DNA from 2 places in the Ureibacillus sp. FSL W8-0352 genome. Region 1 is predicted to be linked to the other one. Evidence: a T-box and tRNA genes for the amino acid it is inferred to sense, from the RefSeq annotation. Region 1 holds a T-box; the other holds one or more tRNA genes.
What was found. A T-box is a leader RNA that pairs with one kind of tRNA and senses whether it is charged. The one in region 1 lies ahead of ileS (isoleucine--tRNA ligase), so its partner is inferred to be a tRNA-Ile.
Positions count from the first base shown of each region.

Region 2: it has a tRNA-Ile gene. The T-box ahead of ileS (isoleucine--tRNA ligase) is inferred to sense a tRNA for this amino acid. The anticodon was not compared.

Region 1 covers NZ_JBBOQT010000001.1:62,575-71,657, forward strand. The annotation lists gene NST98_RS00340 (cell division protein SepF) at 1-286, shown strand, start outside; gene NST98_RS00345 (YggT family protein) at 310-573, shown strand; gene NST98_RS00350 (YlmH family RNA-binding protein) at 658-1,443, shown strand; gene NST98_RS00355 (DivIVA domain-containing protein) at 1,529-2,083, shown strand; T-box leader at 2,155-2,385, shown strand; gene ileS (isoleucine--tRNA ligase) at 2,486-5,248, shown strand; gene lspA (signal peptidase II) at 5,630-6,109, shown strand; gene NST98_RS00370 (RluA family pseudouridine synthase) at 6,106-7,020, shown strand; gene pyrR (bifunctional pyr operon transcriptional regulator/uracil phosphoribosyltransferase PyrR) at 7,321-7,866, shown strand; gene NST98_RS00380 (solute carrier family 23 protein) at 7,888-9,083, shown strand, end outside.
Region 2 covers NZ_JBBOQT010000001.1:1,318,539-1,327,621, forward strand. The annotation lists gene tnpC (IS66 family transposase) at 1-1,374, opposite strand, end outside; gene tnpB (IS66 family insertion sequence element accessory protein TnpB) at 1,423-1,776, opposite strand; gene NST98_RS06685 (hypothetical protein) at 1,766-1,963, opposite strand; tRNA gene NST98_RS06690 (tRNA-Glu) at 2,244-2,315, opposite strand; tRNA gene NST98_RS06695 (tRNA-Ser) at 2,327-2,419, opposite strand; tRNA gene NST98_RS06700 (tRNA-Asn) at 2,423-2,497, opposite strand; tRNA gene NST98_RS06705 (tRNA-Ile) at 2,503-2,579, opposite strand; tRNA gene NST98_RS06710 (tRNA-Gly) at 2,582-2,655, opposite strand; tRNA gene NST98_RS06715 (tRNA-Phe) at 2,662-2,734, opposite strand; tRNA gene NST98_RS06720 (tRNA-Asp) at 2,742-2,817, opposite strand; tRNA gene NST98_RS06725 (tRNA-Met) at 2,822-2,898, opposite strand; tRNA gene NST98_RS06730 (tRNA-Ser) at 2,919-3,011, opposite strand; tRNA gene NST98_RS06735 (tRNA-Ile) at 3,041-3,117, opposite strand; tRNA gene NST98_RS06740 (tRNA-Met) at 3,124-3,197, opposite strand; tRNA gene NST98_RS06745 (tRNA-Ala) at 3,222-3,297, opposite strand; tRNA gene NST98_RS06750 (tRNA-Pro) at 3,309-3,385, opposite strand; tRNA gene NST98_RS06755 (tRNA-Arg) at 3,398-3,474, opposite strand; tRNA gene NST98_RS06760 (tRNA-Leu) at 3,491-3,579, opposite strand; tRNA gene NST98_RS06765 (tRNA-Gly) at 3,585-3,659, opposite strand; tRNA gene NST98_RS06770 (tRNA-Leu) at 3,672-3,756, opposite strand; tRNA gene NST98_RS06775 (tRNA-Lys) at 3,770-3,841, opposite strand; tRNA gene NST98_RS06780 (tRNA-Thr) at 3,846-3,921, opposite strand; tRNA gene NST98_RS06785 (tRNA-Val) at 3,930-4,005, opposite strand; rRNA gene rrf (5S ribosomal RNA) at 4,013-4,128, opposite strand; tRNA gene NST98_RS06795 (tRNA-Glu) at 4,206-4,277, opposite strand; tRNA gene NST98_RS06800 (tRNA-Ser) at 4,289-4,381, opposite strand; tRNA gene NST98_RS06805 (tRNA-Asn) at 4,385-4,459, opposite strand; tRNA gene NST98_RS06810 (tRNA-Ile) at 4,465-4,541, opposite strand; tRNA gene NST98_RS06815 (tRNA-Gly) at 4,544-4,617, opposite strand; tRNA gene NST98_RS06820 (tRNA-Phe) at 4,624-4,696, opposite strand; tRNA gene NST98_RS06825 (tRNA-Asp) at 4,704-4,779, opposite strand; tRNA gene NST98_RS06830 (tRNA-Met) at 4,784-4,860, opposite strand; tRNA gene NST98_RS06835 (tRNA-Ser) at 4,881-4,973, opposite strand; tRNA gene NST98_RS06840 (tRNA-Ile) at 5,003-5,079, opposite strand; tRNA gene NST98_RS06845 (tRNA-Met) at 5,086-5,159, opposite strand; tRNA gene NST98_RS06850 (tRNA-Ala) at 5,184-5,259, opposite strand; tRNA gene NST98_RS06855 (tRNA-Pro) at 5,271-5,347, opposite strand; tRNA gene NST98_RS06860 (tRNA-Arg) at 5,360-5,436, opposite strand; tRNA gene NST98_RS06865 (tRNA-Leu) at 5,453-5,541, opposite strand; tRNA gene NST98_RS06870 (tRNA-Gly) at 5,547-5,621, opposite strand; tRNA gene NST98_RS06875 (tRNA-Lys) at 5,687-5,758, opposite strand; tRNA gene NST98_RS06880 (tRNA-Thr) at 5,763-5,838, opposite strand; rRNA gene NST98_RS06885 (23S ribosomal RNA) at 5,962-8,888, opposite strand.

The sequences.
Region 1 (9,083 bases):
TCAATCTGCAAATTCATTGAAAAACGCCAAAGTGGTTATAGTAGAGCCAAGGGTGTATGCTGAAGCACAAGATATCTCTGAGCATTTAAAAAATAAACGTGCCATCATCGTCAATCTTCAACGAATTGACCATGAGGCTGGAAAGCGCATCATTGATTTTTTAAGCGGCACCGTATATGCTCTAGGTGGGGATATTCAGCGAATTGGTGACAATATTTTTCTATGCACTCCAGAAAATGTTGAAGTGCAAGGTGAAATTTCCAATTATTATTACGACGATATCTAAAATAGAGAGGTAATTAGGAGTTTATGGCGATTATACAAATCATATCGATAGGATTTCAAATTTATTCATTAATGTTGATTATTTATATCTTAATGTCTTGGGTTCCAGCATCTAGAGGTACTGCTTTTGGTCAGATATTAGAAAAGTTTTGTGAACCTTATTTAGGGTTTTTCCGAAAATTTATTCCACCGATTGGAATGATTGATTTTTCACCAATTATCGCCTTAATTGTTCTCACATTTATTGAGCGTGGAGTTTATAAAGTATTAAGTTATATTCTATTTTAGCGATGGGTGCGGCTCAAAGAAGAGTCACATCCTTTTTATATAATGTTCTTTATTTTCTGAATTATTCATGAGAGAGTTGACGACATGCAGAATATTTTGCAACATTTTCGAAAAGATGAACAACCATTTATCGAACGTGTCATTGAATGGAAAAAAGAAGTGGAAGATCGATATGCCCCAAAATTAACCGTGTTCTTAGATCCGAGAGAACAACATATAGTACAATCCATTATTGGAACTCATGATGAAATTAACGTTTATAGTGAAGGGGCGTTTCAAGAAGCGGAAAGGAAAAGACTGTATATTGCCCCATCCTATTTTGAACCAACTATAAAAGATTTTGAAATTATCATATTAAAATTAACATTCCCTTCCAAGTTCGTTGAATTAAGGCATCCGGATGTGTTAGGAGCTTTGCTTTCCTTAGGAATTGACCGCAAACATTTTGGGGACATCCGCATTGATAAGGAAATTATTCAGTTTGCCTGTACAAAAGAGATTGCGCTTTACGTGAAAACTAATTTGACGAAAATCGGCAGGATAAATGTGCGGATTGATGAATTAGAAAACATGGAAGAGTTAATTCTTCCGCAAGATGAATGGATAGAGAAAGTGCTTACTGTATCTTCAATGAGATTAGATGCCATATTATCAAATAGTTTTAATATTTCAAGGCAAAAATCCCAAAACTTAATTCGTGGAGGGAAAGTAAAAGTGAATTTTGCTCTTTGTGAAGAAACATCCTATGAGCTGCAAGAAGGGGATACAATTTCTTGTCGAGGCTTTGGGCGTTTCAAAATTACACGTATTGAAGGGCGAACGAAAAAAGACAAAATTCGATTAACAATAGGACTATTTGAGCGAAAGTAAGATTGTTTTAAAAATTTACTGTAAAGAACTTCATCGAACGTTATAATAATAATAAGCTTACATTTTGACTAAGGAGTGCGAGACCATGCCACTATCACCTCTTGATATACATAATAAAGAATTTACGAGGGCTTTTCGAGGTTATGCAGAAGACGAAGTAAATGAATTTTTAGATCAAATTATTAAAGATTATGAGCTCATTATACGGGAGAAAAAAGAGCTTGAAGAAAAGGTAAAACAAATGACTGCTCAAATGGAGCACTATAATACAATGGAAGATACTTTGCAAAAATCGATTGTCGTAGCGCAAGAAGCGGCAGAGGAAGTACGCAGAAATGCTCAACAAGAGGCAAAACTTATCATTAAAGAAGCGGAAAAAAATGCGGATCGTATTGTCAACGAAGCATTAGCAAAAGCACGGAAAATAACAATTGAAATTGATGCATTAAAAAAGCAATCAAAAGTATTCCGAAACCGTTTCAAAATGTTAGTAGAAGCGCAGCTGGACTTGTTGAATGCCGATGATTGGGATCACTTAATGGAATACGATATTGGATTAACGGAGATACAAGAACAATTTAAGTTAGAGGATGAAGAAGAATTTCTTAAAAATAGTACATCAGAACAAGGGAAATTGTAATAATTTTCTTAATACTTGACTGGGTGGTATGATTTTCATATACTGATACACAGGAATTTAATCAACAGGGATAATAGGTGTTGACGGAGACAGTATTTTTTGCTTGCGGCAACTAGCGATTCGAGGACGGTGGAAGCTCGAACAAGCAGCAAAAAAGAAAATCGCTCCTGAGCCAAATCACTGAAAGGAAAGTAAGTGATTTCGTTTTACACGACGTTACAGTGTCATGAGGCAACGGTCAATTATTTTATTGACGTTGTGAATAAGGGTGGTACCACGGGCAATCGTTTCTCGTCCCTATAGGGATAGAGAAACTTTTTTTATTTTGAGAGTGAATTTCTATTTTGCAAAATTTAAATTTAAAAATACGTATAGGTCAAAATAATTAAAGGAGGAAGTTGAATGGTAGAGTATAAAGATACGTTATTAATGCCTAAAACTGATTTTCCAATGCGTGGAAATCTTCCGGTTAACGAACCAAAAATTCAAGAAAAATGGGAACAAATGAATATTAATAAGCTGGTAAATGACCGTACGAAAGGTCGTCCAGAATTCGTATTACATGATGGTCCTCCATATGCAAACGGGGATATTCATATTGGACATGCATTAAATAAAATCCTTAAAGATATGATTAACCGTCATCGTTCTATGACAGGTTACCATGTTCCATATATTCCAGGTTGGGATACGCACGGGCTTCCAATTGAACATGCGTTAACGAAAAAAGGTGTTAATCGCAAAGAAATGTCAATTGCCGAATTCCGCAAACTTTGCGAAGAATATGCTTACGAACAAATTGAAAATCAAAAGGCCCAATTCAAGCGTTTAGGCGTACGGGGTGATTGGGAAAATCCATACATTACATTAAAACCTGAATTCGAAGCCCGCCAAATTGAAGTGTTCGGCCGCATGGCGGAGAAAGGGTACATTTACAAAGGGTTAAAACCTGTTTACTGGTCTCCGTCTTCCGAGTCTGCATTGGCGGAAGCGGAAATTGAATATAAAGATGTGAAATCACCATCCATTTATGTGAGCTTTGAAATTAAAGACGCAAAAGGCGTTGTTCCTGAAGATGCAAAATTCATCATCTGGACAACTACACCTTGGACAATTCCAGCTAACTTAGGTATTTCTGTTAACCCGGAATTTACGTATGCCGTTGTGAAAGTGGATGGCAACTTATATATCGTTGCAAAAGAATTGATTGAAAACGTTTCAAAAGAAATTGGATGGGAACAAGTTGAAATCGTTCAAGAAGTAAAAGGACAACAATTGGAATATATTGTTGCGAAACATCCATTCTATGACCGCGATTCTTTAGTAATGGTTGGAGAACACGTAACACTCGATGCAGGTACTGGATGTGTTCATACTGCACCTGGACACGGGGAAGACGACTATATCGTAGGGAAAAAATACGGTTTGGACGTATTGAGCCCAATCGATGACCGAGGCTGCTATACTAATGAAGCACCTGGATTTGAAGGCATGTTCTATGATGATGCCAATAAAGTGGTGACTGAAAAATTAAAAGAGGTCGGAGCTTTATTAAAATTAAATTTCTTTACGCACTCCTATCCACATGACTGGCGTACAAAAAAACCGGTTATTTTCCGTGCAACGCCGCAATGGTTCTGTTCCATCGAACCGTTCCGCGATCAATTGTTGGAAGCGATTGAAAATACAACATTTACACCAAGCTGGGGTAAAATTCGCCTTTACAACATGATTCGCGATCGTGGTGACTGGTGTATTTCCCGTCAACGGGCTTGGGGTGTGCCCATTCCGGTATTTTACGCTGAAAATGGAGAAGAAATTATTACGCCAGAAACAATTGCTCACGTAGCAAAATTGTTCCGTGAACACGGTTCAAATATTTGGTTTGAAAAAGAAGCAAAAGATTTATTACCTGAAGGTTTTACTCATCCAGGCAGTCCAAACGGAAAATTTACGAAAGAAAAAGATATTATGGACGTGTGGTTCGATTCTGGTTCCACTCACCAAGGTGTGCTTGTTGAACGAGGCATGAAATATCCTGCTGACCTTTATTTAGAAGGTTCTGACCAATATCGTGGATGGTTTAACTCATCGTTAATTACATCTGTTGCAATTAATGGACATGCTCCATATAAAGGGCTTTTATCTCATGGTTTCGTTCTAGATGGTGAAGGACGCAAAATGAGTAAATCCCTTGGAAACGTCATCGCTCCTGAACAAGTGATGAAACAATATGGTGCGGATATTCTTCGTCTATGGGTTGCTTCTGTAGATTATACAGGTGATGTTCGTATTTCGATGGACATGTTGAAACAAATTTCTGAAGTGTATCGTAAAATCCGAAATACGCTTCGTTATTTACACGGGAATCTATACGATTTCAATCCAAAAACGGACCGAGTGCCATATGAAGAATTGCGTGAAGTGGATCAATATATGTACATGCGCTTGCAGGATGTATTAAAACAAGTGCGTGCTGCATATGACAGATATGATTTCTCAGCAGTTTATCATTCCATCAACAACTTTGTGTCTGTTGAATTGTCAGCATTCTATTTAGATGTTGCGAAAGACGTAGTATATATTGAGGCGCCAAACAATCCAGCTCGCCGTGCGATGCAATCAGTGATGTATGATTGCTTGCACACATTATTAAAGGTTCTAACACCAATCATCCCACATACGACGGATGAATTATGGTCTTATTTAAATGAAGAAGAAGCTTCTGTTCAATTAACAGACTTCCCAGAAGTTGATGAACGCAGCAACTTCAAAGAACTTCGTGAAAAATGGAATCAAGTGATGGAGATTCGTGACGAAGTATTAAAAGCTTTAGAAGAGGCACGTAACGCGAAAATCATTGGTAAACCATTAGATGCAAAAGTGGCTGTTTATGCAGATGATGAAGAAGTATTAGCATTATTAAATGATGAACATGTTGACTTTAAACAAATTTCACTTGTATCACAATTTGTTGTTCTAGGCAATAGAAAAGATGCACCAAACAATGCTGTAGAGCTAGATAAAACATCCATTGCTGTTGAGAAAGCGAATGGTGAAAAATGCGAACGTTGCTGGTCTTATGCTGAAACTGTTGGACAAAACGAAAAACATTCAACATTGTGTGCTCGCTGTGCAGAAATTGTAATCAATCATTACGAATAATTAATAGACCGCTTTTGAATTACTTTTGTAATTCAAGGGCGGTTTTTGTTTGCAAATACATCTTTTTTAATAAAATGGTTAGTAGGGAAATTTAATGGAGCGATATATGAATTTGTAAGATTGTTACAAAATGGTTTTTCACATGAACAATGGAGTTATCTACACGAGCGGGGAGTGTATCCGCACAAGTAGGAGGATTATCTACACGAGCGGGGAGTGTATCCGCACAAGTAGGAGGATTATATACACGAGCGGGGAGTGTATCCGCACAAGTGTTTTGTAATTTTACATCGGAATTGAAATAAAAGGAATAGTTTCTCTGTATTAATTGAAGGAATATGTTAGAATAATGAAGATATATAGGCAAACGGGGGAAAGAATGTGTTTAAATACTACGTTTTAGCACTATTCATCATATTGATTGATCAAATTACAAAATGGTTTATCGTGACGAGGATGCAAATAGGTGATCGGATTGGCATATGGGATCCTTGGATTGGTATTTTAAGTCATCGAAATCGTGGAGCAGCTTGGGGAATGCTTCAAGGACAAATGTGGATTTTTTATATTGTCACGATTATTGTAATTGTCGGTGTGATTTATTATTTTCATAAAGAAGGAAAAAATAAGCCTTTCCTTGGCGTTAGTTTAATGATTTTATTAGGTGGGGCAATCGGCAACTTTATTGATCGAGTTTTTCGAGGTGAAGTGGTTGATTTTATTGATGTTTTCATTCCAATTATCCGCTATGATTTTCCTATTTTTAATGTAGCAGATGCGGCATTGACGATATCCGTAGTCATGTTGATAATTGTGATATTAAAGGAAGATCAAAAAGAACAGAGAAAGGTGAAACAATGACAGTTGTATCCATAACAATTGAAGCAGAACATGCAGGAGAACGAATTGATAAAGCTTTATCAACTATTCAAGAGGACTGGTCTAGAACACAAATATCAAATTGGATTGAAGAAGGGCTAATAAAAGTAAACGGCAAGGAAGTAAAGGCTAAATATAAAGTAAAAGAAGGGGATTCTATTGAAGTAGATGTTCCCGAACCTGAAATACTTGAAGTAATCCCTGAAAATTTAGAGTTGGATATTGTGTATGAAGATTCTGATGTACTTGTTGTGAATAAACCAAGGGGGATGGTAGTTCATCCTGCCCCAGGACATATGACAGGTACATTAGTGAATGGCTTAATGTATCATTGTAAAGATTTATCTGGAATTAACGGGGTTCTTCGTCCAGGGATTGTTCATCGCATCGATAAAGATACTTCTGGTCTGTTAATGGTTGCTAAAAATGACCAAGCCCATCATTCGCTTGTTGAACAGTTAGTGAATAAAACAGTAAAACGAAAATATACTGCATTAGTTCATGGACATATTCCACATAATAAAGGGACCATTGATGCTCCCATTGGTCGGGATCCGAAAGACCGCCAAAAACAGGCTGTTGTCAACAATGGAAAAGAAGCAATTACTCATTTCCAAGTGTTGGAACGTTTTGGAGGAAAATATACATTAGTGGAATGTCAATTAGAAACAGGTCGCACTCATCAAATTCGCGTTCATATGAAATATATCGGTTATCCATTAGTGGGAGATCCGAAATATGGTCCAAAGAAAACGATTGATTTTGGAGGACAAGTTTTACATGCAGGTGTTTTAGGTTTCGTGCATCCTAGAACAAATGAATTTATGGAATTTGAAGCACCTTTACCTCATGATTTTGTAAATTTACTTGAACAATTAAGAAAAGAGTGTTGACTTGGAAGATAATTAGTTCTATACTTTACAGAAGTAGAATAACATCAAACGACAATAAAATATGAGTACCTTTAATGGCAGTCCAGAGAGGCTGAAAAGGTAATGAGATATGTTGGATGGAATGGGTAAGGCCCTATTATATCTAATTTGGGTGAAGTGTACCCAATTTTAACAGGGGTTCCTATATTCAATTACTATACCAACATACTATTTTACTGTAACTTCAACCTCTTAAGCTGGCGGCTTAAGAGGTTTTTTTGTGCAAAGTGATTGGATTATGAAATAAGGAGGAATTTATGAATGGCTCAAGTCACAGAATTGTTAGACGCACAGGCGATGAACCGAGCGTTAACGAGAATTGCTCACGAAATTATTGAACGAAATAAGGGAATTGACAAAGTTATTTTAGTTGGCATTAGGACTCGCGGTACTTATCTTGCAAGGAGATTGGCTGAGAGAATCGAAAAAATTGAAGGTACAAAAGTTCGCACAGGTGAATTAGATATTACATTATACCGCGATGATTTATCTACGAAATTTGATGAGGACGAGCCAACTGTACAACAAGTGGATATTGATTACGTTGTGAATGATCAAAAAATAGTTCTTGTTGATGACGTGCTCTATACAGGTAGAACTGTACGCGCAGCACTTGATGCAGTGATGGATTTAGGGCGTCCTGCTCAAATTCAGCTTGCTGTATTAATTGACAGAGGACATAGGGAATTGCCAATTCGGGCAGATTATGTAGGGAAAAACATTCCGACTTCCAGTTCTGAAAAAATTGTTGTTCATGTAACAGAAGTAGACGGAAAAGATCAAGTTACTTTACACAAATCAAACTAATGAAGATAGAGAGGTAAAATTATGTCAAATCAAGTTATCGATATTAATGAAAAACCTTCTAGTGGACAACTCATTACATTAAGTTTTCAACATATGTTTGCCATGTTCGGATCGACGATTTTAGTGCCCCAATTAGTTGGGTTAAGTCCAGCGATTGCACTTTTAACAAGCGGTATTGCAACAATAATCTTTTTGATTGTAACACAATTTAAAGTACCAGCTTATTTAGGTTCATCCTTCGCATTTATTGCACCGATGTTATTAGTATCTGGCGGTTTAGATCCAGAGGGTGCAGCAGTGAATCCTGGAAATGCAATGATTGGTGCGATGGCAGTTGGATTAGTATATGGAATTGTTTCATTACTAATATATAAAACCGGCTATAAATGGATTATGAAAATATTGCCAGCTGTTGTAGTAGGACCAGTTATCATGGTAATTGGACTTGGACTTGCTGGAGTAGCGGTAGATATGGCAATGAATATTTCAGTGGAACAAGTAAATTCTGATACAGGTCAAACAGAATTAGTAAAACAATATAGTGGCTGGCATTTTTCAGCAGCATTAGTGACTTTATTTGCAGCGATATTTTTCAACGTGTTCTTTAAAAATATTTTAAGCGCGATGCCAATTCTTTTAGGATTAGTAGTCGGGTATATATATTCCGCAATCATCGGTATCGTAGATTTTACAAAAGTAAAAGAAGCATCATGGTTTGCAGTCCCAGACTTTTTAATTCCTGGAATTCATTATGAGTTTAACGTAACATCAACAATTTTATTAGCCATGGTTCCAATTGTGATCGTAACGATTTCAGAACATATCGGTCACCAACTTGTATTAGGAAAAATCGTTGAACGAAACTATATTAAAGATCCAGGATTGCACCGCTCCATTCTTGGTGATGGTTTAGGTACATTTGTAAGTGCGCTAATTGGTGGTCCACCGAAAACGACTTATGGAGAAAACATTGGTGTATTAGGCATTACGAAAGTGTATTCAGTGTATGTCATCATGGGTGCTGCAGTGATTGCAATATTACTTTCATTCTTCGGTAAAGCAATGGCGTTAGTACAAACAATTCCAACAGCCGTTTTAGGAGGAATCTCCATCCTATTATTCGGGATTATCGCATCAAGTGGTCTTCGAATGGTTGTAGAAAACAAAGTTGATTTTGGTCAAAACCGCAACATGGTTATAGCATCTGTCATTTTAGT
Region 2 (9,083 bases), 1.3 Mb from region 1:
CACGGAAAACAGCCAGTTTTTTCGTCCAATGACATTCGGCCGAATCGCATTTTCAGCTGGGTTGTTGTCCATTTCAATGCGTCCATCATACAGAAAAGCTTTTAAACCTTCGGCGTGCTTCAATGTATATTCCGCAGCTTTGGCAAGGGCATTCTTCCCATAGAAAGGAGATTCGTCAATCCATTTGAAAAATGCCTCAACGATAGGTTTGGACTCTTTTTGTCTAGCTTTTCTCCGTTCGCTCGGCCGAAGTTTCTTAAATTTCCGTTCTAGGCGGTAAAGTCGATCACAATAATCGACACCAATCCGTCCATTTTTACTTTCGGCTTTTAACCAGTATCGACGAACATGAGCCCAGCAGTTGGCAAAATGAATATTTGGCACATCATGGTATGCAGAATATCCATCGCAGATAATCGTCCCTTTAAAGCCTTTCATAAAGTCAGTCAAAATTTCCCGACTTCGGGATAAAGCACTATGGAACAGAACAATTGCTGGACCTTGAGATCCTACGCTACGGAACACCCAGTTGTAAGCTTTAGATTGAGCTGGCTTTCCATCTGAGCGGTTCAATACTTGGGCATAGGTTTCATCGACATGAAGAATTGATTTTTTCATGAGGGTTTCTTTCATTCGATTATATAATGGAAGAAGCCAATCTTCTGCCGTGCGAATCACCCAGTTGGATAGGTTCTTATCATTGGTTAGTAAACCATAACGATGCCATTCCTTTACCTGCCTATATAAGGGTAAATAAAGAATAAATTTATCATAGATGAGTTTTGCTAAGACCGTTGGTCCTGCGATACTTCGCAGAATGGCAGGTTGCGGTGCTTTTCCACGTTTGATTTGTGAGTCTTTATTCGAATCTTTTTTACAAGACCTGCACTCATAAGCGTGTTCAATATGCTGAACACGCTTCATAGTAGCTGGTATGAATTTTGCTTCTTCTCGTACAATCGTGCTGCCAATCTCTGTCATAGGTGATTGACAACACTCGCATTGTAAGTTTTCTGGATGATGATGAATTTCTTCAATTTCTAAACCATCCATAAAAGAATCATTTCGTTTTTTCTTGTTATGTCGTTTACGAACAACTGTGTATGTCACAGTGTCCGTGCTTTTTTCTCCTGTGTGCTCAGGTTCATTAAAAAAAGAGTCGTCATCAAACAAAGAATACTGTCCGTCTGGAGCTTGATACTTTGATTTTTCAGATTTTGAGCCATAAAGCCGTTTAGTTAAATAACGAACTTGTTGTGACAATAATTCAATTTGTTTCAACAATTCATCATTTTTTTGATTGGCATGAGCTAGTTGCTCTTCTAATGACTGAATTAACTTTTCGTATGAATCATTGTTCACAACATCCACCACTTTTCCGTACTGATTCTATATAGAGTTGATTATATCATGAATCGGTATTTAGAAGACACCTTTTTTCGATTTTTGGATGGCTTTAGGTTGTTGAATCGAGAGCCCTTCGAGTAACCATCGAAGCTCCTGTTGAGTCAAATTTCGAACCTCATTTTCATTTCTGGGCCATTGGAGTTTGCCGTTATCGATTCGTTTGTATAACATGGCGAAGCCATCTCCATCAAAATACAAACATTTATAGCGGTCTTTCTTCCGTCCACAAAATAAGAAAATGGCGTTGCTATATGGATCCAGTTCGAAAGAATCCTGAATTAAGGTGGCAAGACCATCAATTCCTTTTCTCATATCCGTACGACCACAAATGATATAGATATTTTTACACTTAGTAAAATCATGAATCACTGCTATTCAACTCCTTGATGACCGTTTGAATGATGTGAGGTTTTACACCGGGGTAAAAGGAGATTTTAAAATTTGTTGCTTGAATAACGCATACAGGTTTGAGAGGACCACGACTCGTTGAGGGTGAAGTTGAATCAGAATCGGATTCCAAATTGACAGGGACGATATTTAATTTTTCAACTGCCAAACAAAAACACCTCCTCTGTAATCGATAACTCTATCTTACAGGGAGGTACGATCGATTGATATGCGTCGTTTGAATTCGGGCTTACGATTAAACGCATTTCTTTCGGTTATCGATCCTTCTATCACTTTAGAAACCGAATATTCATTACCCAAAACTTAGCGAAAATAAAAACAGCTTAGGGGAACCTCGAATTTCCCCTAAGCCATCCGATTACATATTACCAAATAATGTCACTAAAATTTATTCACCAACACCATTTGACAAAAAGCCGGTTTTTTTATGACCCCTACGGGATTCGAACCCGTGTTACCGCCGTGAAAGGGCGGTGTCTTAACCACTTGACCAAGGGGCCACAGCTATGTATGGCGGAGAAGGAGGGATTTGAACCCTCGCGCCGGGTTACCCCGACCTACACCCTTAGCAGGGGCGCCTCTTCAGCCTCTTGAGTACTTCTCCTTATGGCTCCGAAGGTAGGATTCGAACCTACGACCAATCGGTTAACAGCCGATTGCTCTACCACTGAGCTACTTCGGAATATATGGTGGGCCTAAATGGACTTGAACCATCGACCTCACGCTTATCAGGCGTGCGCTCTAACCAGCTGAGCTATAGGCCCATTGGAGCGGGTGATGGGAATCGAACCCACGACATCAGCTTGGAAGGCTGAGGTTTTACCATTAAACTACACCCGCATCAAGTGGGTCGGGACGGAATCGAACCGCCGACACTTTGATCTTCAGTCAAATGCTCTACCAACTGAGCTACCGACCCGTATTTATGGCGGTCCCGACGGGACTCGAACCCGCGATCTCCTGCGTGACAGGCAGGCATGTTAACCGCTACACCACGGGACCACTTTGGTTGCGGGGGCAGGATTTGAACCTGCGACCTCCGGGTTATGAGCCCGACGAGCTACCAGACTGCTCTACCCCGCGATAATAATTATTTTATATTATGGTGGAGGAAGAGGGATTCGAACCCCCGCGCGGTTTGACCCGCCTGTCGGTTTTCAAGACCGATCCCTTCAGCCAGACTTGGGTATTCCTCCATTTGTTTATTATCTATCTTTTCAACCTTTGGTGGACCTTGCAGGACTCGAACCTGCGACCGGACGGTTATGAGCCGTCTGCTCTAACCAACTGAGCTAAAGGTCCTTAAGATGGCGGTGGAGGGGATCGAACCCCCGACCTCACGGGTATGAACCGTACGCTCTAGCCAGCTGAGCTACACCGCCGTCAATTGTTATTCATTTATAATTTGGTGGAGCATAGCGGGATCGAACCGCTGACCTCCTGCGTGCAAGGCAGGCGCTCTCCCAGCTGAGCTAATGCCCCGTAGTTCCTGCTGGTCGGGAAGACAGGATTCGAACCTGCGACCCCTTGGTCCCAAACCAAGTGCTCTACCAAGCTGAGCTACTTCCCGGTTCACTTTTTTTGGCGCGCCAGGCAGGAGTCGAACCCACAACCTTCTGATCCGTAGTCAGACGCTCTATCCAATTGAGCTACTGGCGCTAACTTCTATTTTACATGGTGCCGAGGACCGGAGTCGAACCGGTACGGTAGTCACCTACCGCAGGATTTTAAGTCCTGTGCGTCTGCCAATTCCGCCACCCCGGCATTATTGGAGCGGAAGACGGGGTTCGAACCCGCGACCCCCACCTTGGCAAGGTGGTGTTCTACCACTGAACTACTTCCGCAATTTTTCTAAATGGTGCGGGTGAAGGGAGTCGAACCCCCACGCCGTAAGGCGCTAGATCCTAAGTCTAGTGCGTCTGCCAATTCCGCCACACCCGCAAATGTTTATTGATGAGCCATGAAGGACTCGAACCTTCGACCCTCTGATTAAAAGTCAGATGCTCTACCACTGAGCTAATGGCTCATGATGGTGCCGGCGAAAGGAATCGAACCCTCAACCTACTGATTACAAGTCAGTTGCTCTGCCAATTGAGCTACGCCGGCATATATCATGGTGGAGGATGACGGGATCGAACCGCCGACCCCCTGCTTGTAAGGCAGGTGCTCTCCCAGCTGAGCTAATCCTCCATATCAAGCCTAGCAACGTCCTACTCTCACAAGGGGAAGCCCCTTACTACCATCGGCGCTAAAGAGCTTAACTTCCGTGTTCGGTATGGGAACGGGTGTATCCTCTTTGCCATCGTCACTAGACTTATTAAGGACAAGAATTATTTTATCATATTCAATCTCTTTTTCAAGAGTTTTTTTTATTTTTTTTATTATTTTTATGACCCCTACGGGATTCGAACCCGTGTTACCGCCGTGAAAGGGCGGTGTCTTAACCACTTGACCAAGGGGCCACGGCTATGTATGGCGGAGAAGGAGGGATTTGAACCCTCGCGCCGGGTTACCCCGACCTACACCCTTAGCAGGGGCGCCTCTTCAGCCTCTTGAGTACTTCTCCTTATGGCTCCGAAGGTAGGATTCGAACCTACGACCAATCGGTTAACAGCCGATTGCTCTACCACTGAGCTACTTCGGAATATATGGTGGGCCTAAATGGACTTGAACCATCGACCTCACGCTTATCAGGCGTGCGCTCTAACCAGCTGAGCTATAGGCCCATTGGAGCGGGTGATGGGAATCGAACCCACGACATCAGCTTGGAAGGCTGAGGTTTTACCATTAAACTACACCCGCATCAAGTGGGTCGGGACGGAATCGAACCGCCGACACTTTGATCTTCAGTCAAATGCTCTACCAACTGAGCTACCGACCCGTATTTATGGCGGTCCCGACGGGACTCGAACCCGCGATCTCCTGCGTGACAGGCAGGCATGTTAACCGCTACACCACGGGACCACTTTGGTTGCGGGGGCAGGATTTGAACCTGCGACCTCCGGGTTATGAGCCCGACGAGCTACCAGACTGCTCTACCCCGCGATAATAATTATTTTATATTATGGTGGAGGAAGAGGGATTCGAACCCCCGCGCGGTTTGACCCGCCTGTCGGTTTTCAAGACCGATCCCTTCAGCCAGACTTGGGTATTCCTCCATTTGTTTCTTATCTATCTTTTCAACCTTTGGTGGACCTTGCAGGACTCGAACCTGCGACCGGACGGTTATGAGCCGTCTGCTCTAACCAACTGAGCTAAAGGTCCTTAAGATGGCGGTGGAGGGGATCGAACCCCCGACCTCACGGGTATGAACCGTACGCTCTAGCCAGCTGAGCTACACCGCCGTCAATTGTTATTCATTTATAATTTGGTGGAGCATAGCGGGATCGAACCGCTGACCTCCTGCGTGCAAGGCAGGCGCTCTCCCAGCTGAGCTAATGCCCCGTAGTTCCTGCTGGTCGGGAAGACAGGATTCGAACCTGCGACCCCTTGGTCCCAAACCAAGTGCTCTACCAAGCTGAGCTACTTCCCGGTTCACTTTTTTTGGCGCGCCAGGCAGGAGTCGAACCCACAACCTTCTGATCCGTAGTCAGACGCTCTATCCAATTGAGCTACTGGCGCTAACTTCTATTTTACATGGTGCCGAGGACCGGAGTCGAACCGGTACGGTAGTCACCTACCGCAGGATTTTAAGTCCTGTGCGTCTGCCAATTCCGCCACCCCGGCATTATTGGAGCGGAAGACGGGGTTCGAACCCGCGACCCCCACCTTGGCAAGGTGGTGTTCTACCACTGAACTACTTCCGCAAAATTAAGTGGAATACTTAATCTTTAATTATTTTATCATTGTTAATATATTAAAGTGAACGGGATGAGCCATGAAGGACTCGAACCTTCGACCCTCTGATTAAAAGTCAGATGCTCTACCACTGAGCTAATGGCTCATGATGGTGCCGGCGAAAGGAATCGAACCCTCAACCTACTGATTACAAGTCAGTTGCTCTGCCAATTGAGCTACACCGGCATATATTTTTAGCGATGGAGGACAATAGAATGAACTGGTGATTTCCTAATTTAATGGGATATCTTCTCTCTAATCCTCCGAATTAAATTATTCTTTCAAAACTGGATAACGACATTGAAATGATTGGTTAAGTCCTCGATCGATTAGTATCCGTCAGCTCCACACGTCACCGTGCTTCCACCTCGGACCTATCTACCTCATCGTCTTTGAGGGATCTTACTTGCTTATGCAATGGGAAATCTCATCTTGAGGGGGGCTTCATGCTTAGATGCTTTCAGCACTTATCCCGTCCACACATAGCTACCCAGCGGTGCCTTTGGCAAGACAACTGGTACACCAGCGGTGTGTCCATCCCGGTCCTCTCGTACTAAGGACAGCTCCTCTCAAATTTCCTACGCCCACGACGGATAGGGACCGAACTGTCTCACGACGTTCTGAACCCAGCTCGCGTACCGCTTTAATGGGCGAACAGCCCAACCCTTGGGACCGACTACAGCCCCAGGATGCGATGAGCCGACATCGAGGTGCCAAACCTCCCCGTCGATGTGGACTCTTGGGGGAGATAAGCCTGTTATCCCCGGGGTAGCTTTTATCCGTTGAGCGATGGCCCTTCCATGCGGAACCACCGGATCACTAAGCCCGTCTTTCGACCCTGCTCGACTTGTAGGTCTCGCAGTCAAGCTCCCTTATGCCTTTACACTCTGCGAATGATTTCCAACCATTCTGAGGGAACCTTTGGGCGCCTCCGTTACCTTTTAGGAGGCGACCGCCCCAGTCAAACTGTCCACCTGACACTGTCTCCCAAGCCGATCAGGCTTGCGGGTTAGAATTTCAGTACAACCAGGGTAGTATCCCAAGGGCGCCTCCAGGGAAGCTGGCGCTCCCCCTTCTACGGCTCCTACCTATCCTGTACAAGTTGCACCGAAATTCAATATCAGGTTACAGTAAAGCTCCACGGGGTCTTTCCGTCCTGTCGCGGGTAACCTGCATCTTCACAGGTACTATAATTTCACCGAGTCTCTCGTTGAGACAGTGCCCAGATCGTTACGCCTTTCGTGCGGGTCGGAACTTACCCGACAAGGAATTTCGCTACCTTAGGACCGTTATAGTTACGGCCGCCGTTTACTGGGGCTTCAATTCGGAGCTTCGCTTGCGCTAACTCCTCCTCTTAACCTTCCAGCACCGGGCAGGCGTCAGCCCCTATACTTCACCTTACGGTTTTGCAGAGACCTGTGTTTTTGCTAAACAGTCGCCTGGGCCTATTCACTGCGGCTCATCAGGGCTTGCACCCCAATGAGCACCCCTTCTCCCGAAGTTACGGGGTCATTTTGCCGAGTTCCTTAACGAGAGTTCTCTCGCTCACCTTAGGATTCTCTCCTCGACTACCTGTGTCGGTTTGCGGTACGGGCACCTCCCGCCTCGCTAGAGGCTTTTCTTGGCAGTGTGAAATCAGGAACTTCGCGCGTAACGCGCTCCCCATCACAGCTCGGCGTATTAGGAAGCGGATTTGCCTACTTCCACGCCTTGCTGCTTGGACACGCTCGACCAACGGCGTGCATTCCCTATCCTCCTGCGTCCCCCCATCACTCAAACGGCGGGGAGGTGGTACAGGAATATCAACCTGTTGTCCATCGTCTACGCCTTTCGGCCTCGACTTAGGTCCCGACTAACCCTGAGCGGACGAGCCTTCCTCAGGAAACCTTAGTCATTCGGTGGATGGGATTCTCACCCATCTTTCGCTACTCATACCGGCATTCTCACTTCTAAGCGCTCCACCAGTCCTTCCGGTCTGACTTCGACGCACTTAGAACGCTCTCCTACCACTCGTGCAACGCACGAATCCACAGCTTCGGTGAATCGTTTAGCCCCGATACATTTTCGGCGCAGCGTCACTCGACCAGTGAGCTATTACGCACTCTTTAAATGATGGCTGCTTCTAAGCCAACATCCTGGTTGTCTAAGCAACGCCACATCCTTTTCCACTTAACGATTACTTTGGGACCTTAGCTGGTGGTCTGGGCTGTTTCCCTTTTGACCACGGATCTTATCACTCGTAGTCTGACTCCCGTGTATAAATAGCTGGCATTCGGAGTTTGTCTGAATTCGGTAACCCGAGGTGGGCCCCTAGTCCAAACAGTGCTCTACCTCCAGTATTCTTCACACGAGGCTAGCCCTAAAGCTATTTCGGAGAGAACCAGCTATCTCCAAGTTCGATTGGAATTTCTCCGCTACCCACACCTCATCCCCGCACTTTTCAACGTGCGTGGGTTCGGGCCTCCAGTGAGTGTTACCTCACCTTCACCCTGGACATGGGTAGATCACCTGGTTTCGGGTCTACGACCACGTACTCAAAACGCCCTATTCAGACTCGCTTTCGCTGCGGCTCCGCATTTTCTGCTTAACCTTGCACGTAATCGTAACTCGCCGGTTCATTCTACAAAAGGCACGCCATCACCCGTTAACGGGCTCTGACTACTTGTAGGCACACGGTTTCAGGTTCTCTTTCACTCCCCTCCCGGGGTGCTTTTCACCTTTCCCTCACGGTACTGGTTCACTATCGGTCACTAGGGAGTATTTAGCCTTGGGAGATGGTCCTCCCGGATTCCGACGGAATTTCACGTGTTCCGCCGTACTCAGGATCCACTCAGGAGAGGATGGATTTTCGACTACAGGGCTTTTACCTTCTCTGGCCGTCCTTTCCAGAACGGTTCATCTAATCCATCCTTTTGTAACTCCGTATAGAGTGTCCTACAACCCCAAGAGGCAAGCCTCTTGGTTTGGGCTGTTCCCGTTTCGCTCGCCGCTACTCAGGGAATCGATTTTTCTTTCTTCTCCTCCAGGTACTTAGATGTTTCAGTTCCCTGGGTGTGCCTTCTTAACGCTATGGATTCACGTTAAGATACTGTTCCATTACGAACAGTGGGTTCCCCCATTCGGAAATCTCCGGATCAAAGCTTACTTACAGCTCCCCGAAGCATATCGGTGTTAGTCCCGTCCTTCATCGGCTCCTAGTGCCAAGGCATCCACCGTGCGCCCTTAACAACTTAACCTTTACGGTTTTCGATACGCTGCGCAATACTTCGTCAATTTCGCTCGTTCGAATCCTCATGTACGCATATAGTACACTCCGGTTCTCACTCGCTCATTCCCTTGTCTTGCTTGCGTCTCGCAACCCTTACGGCTTTTAATCCACGTCGCATTTACGTCGTGTTAGCCTAGTTGTTTGCGCTTTACAGTAAATTGCT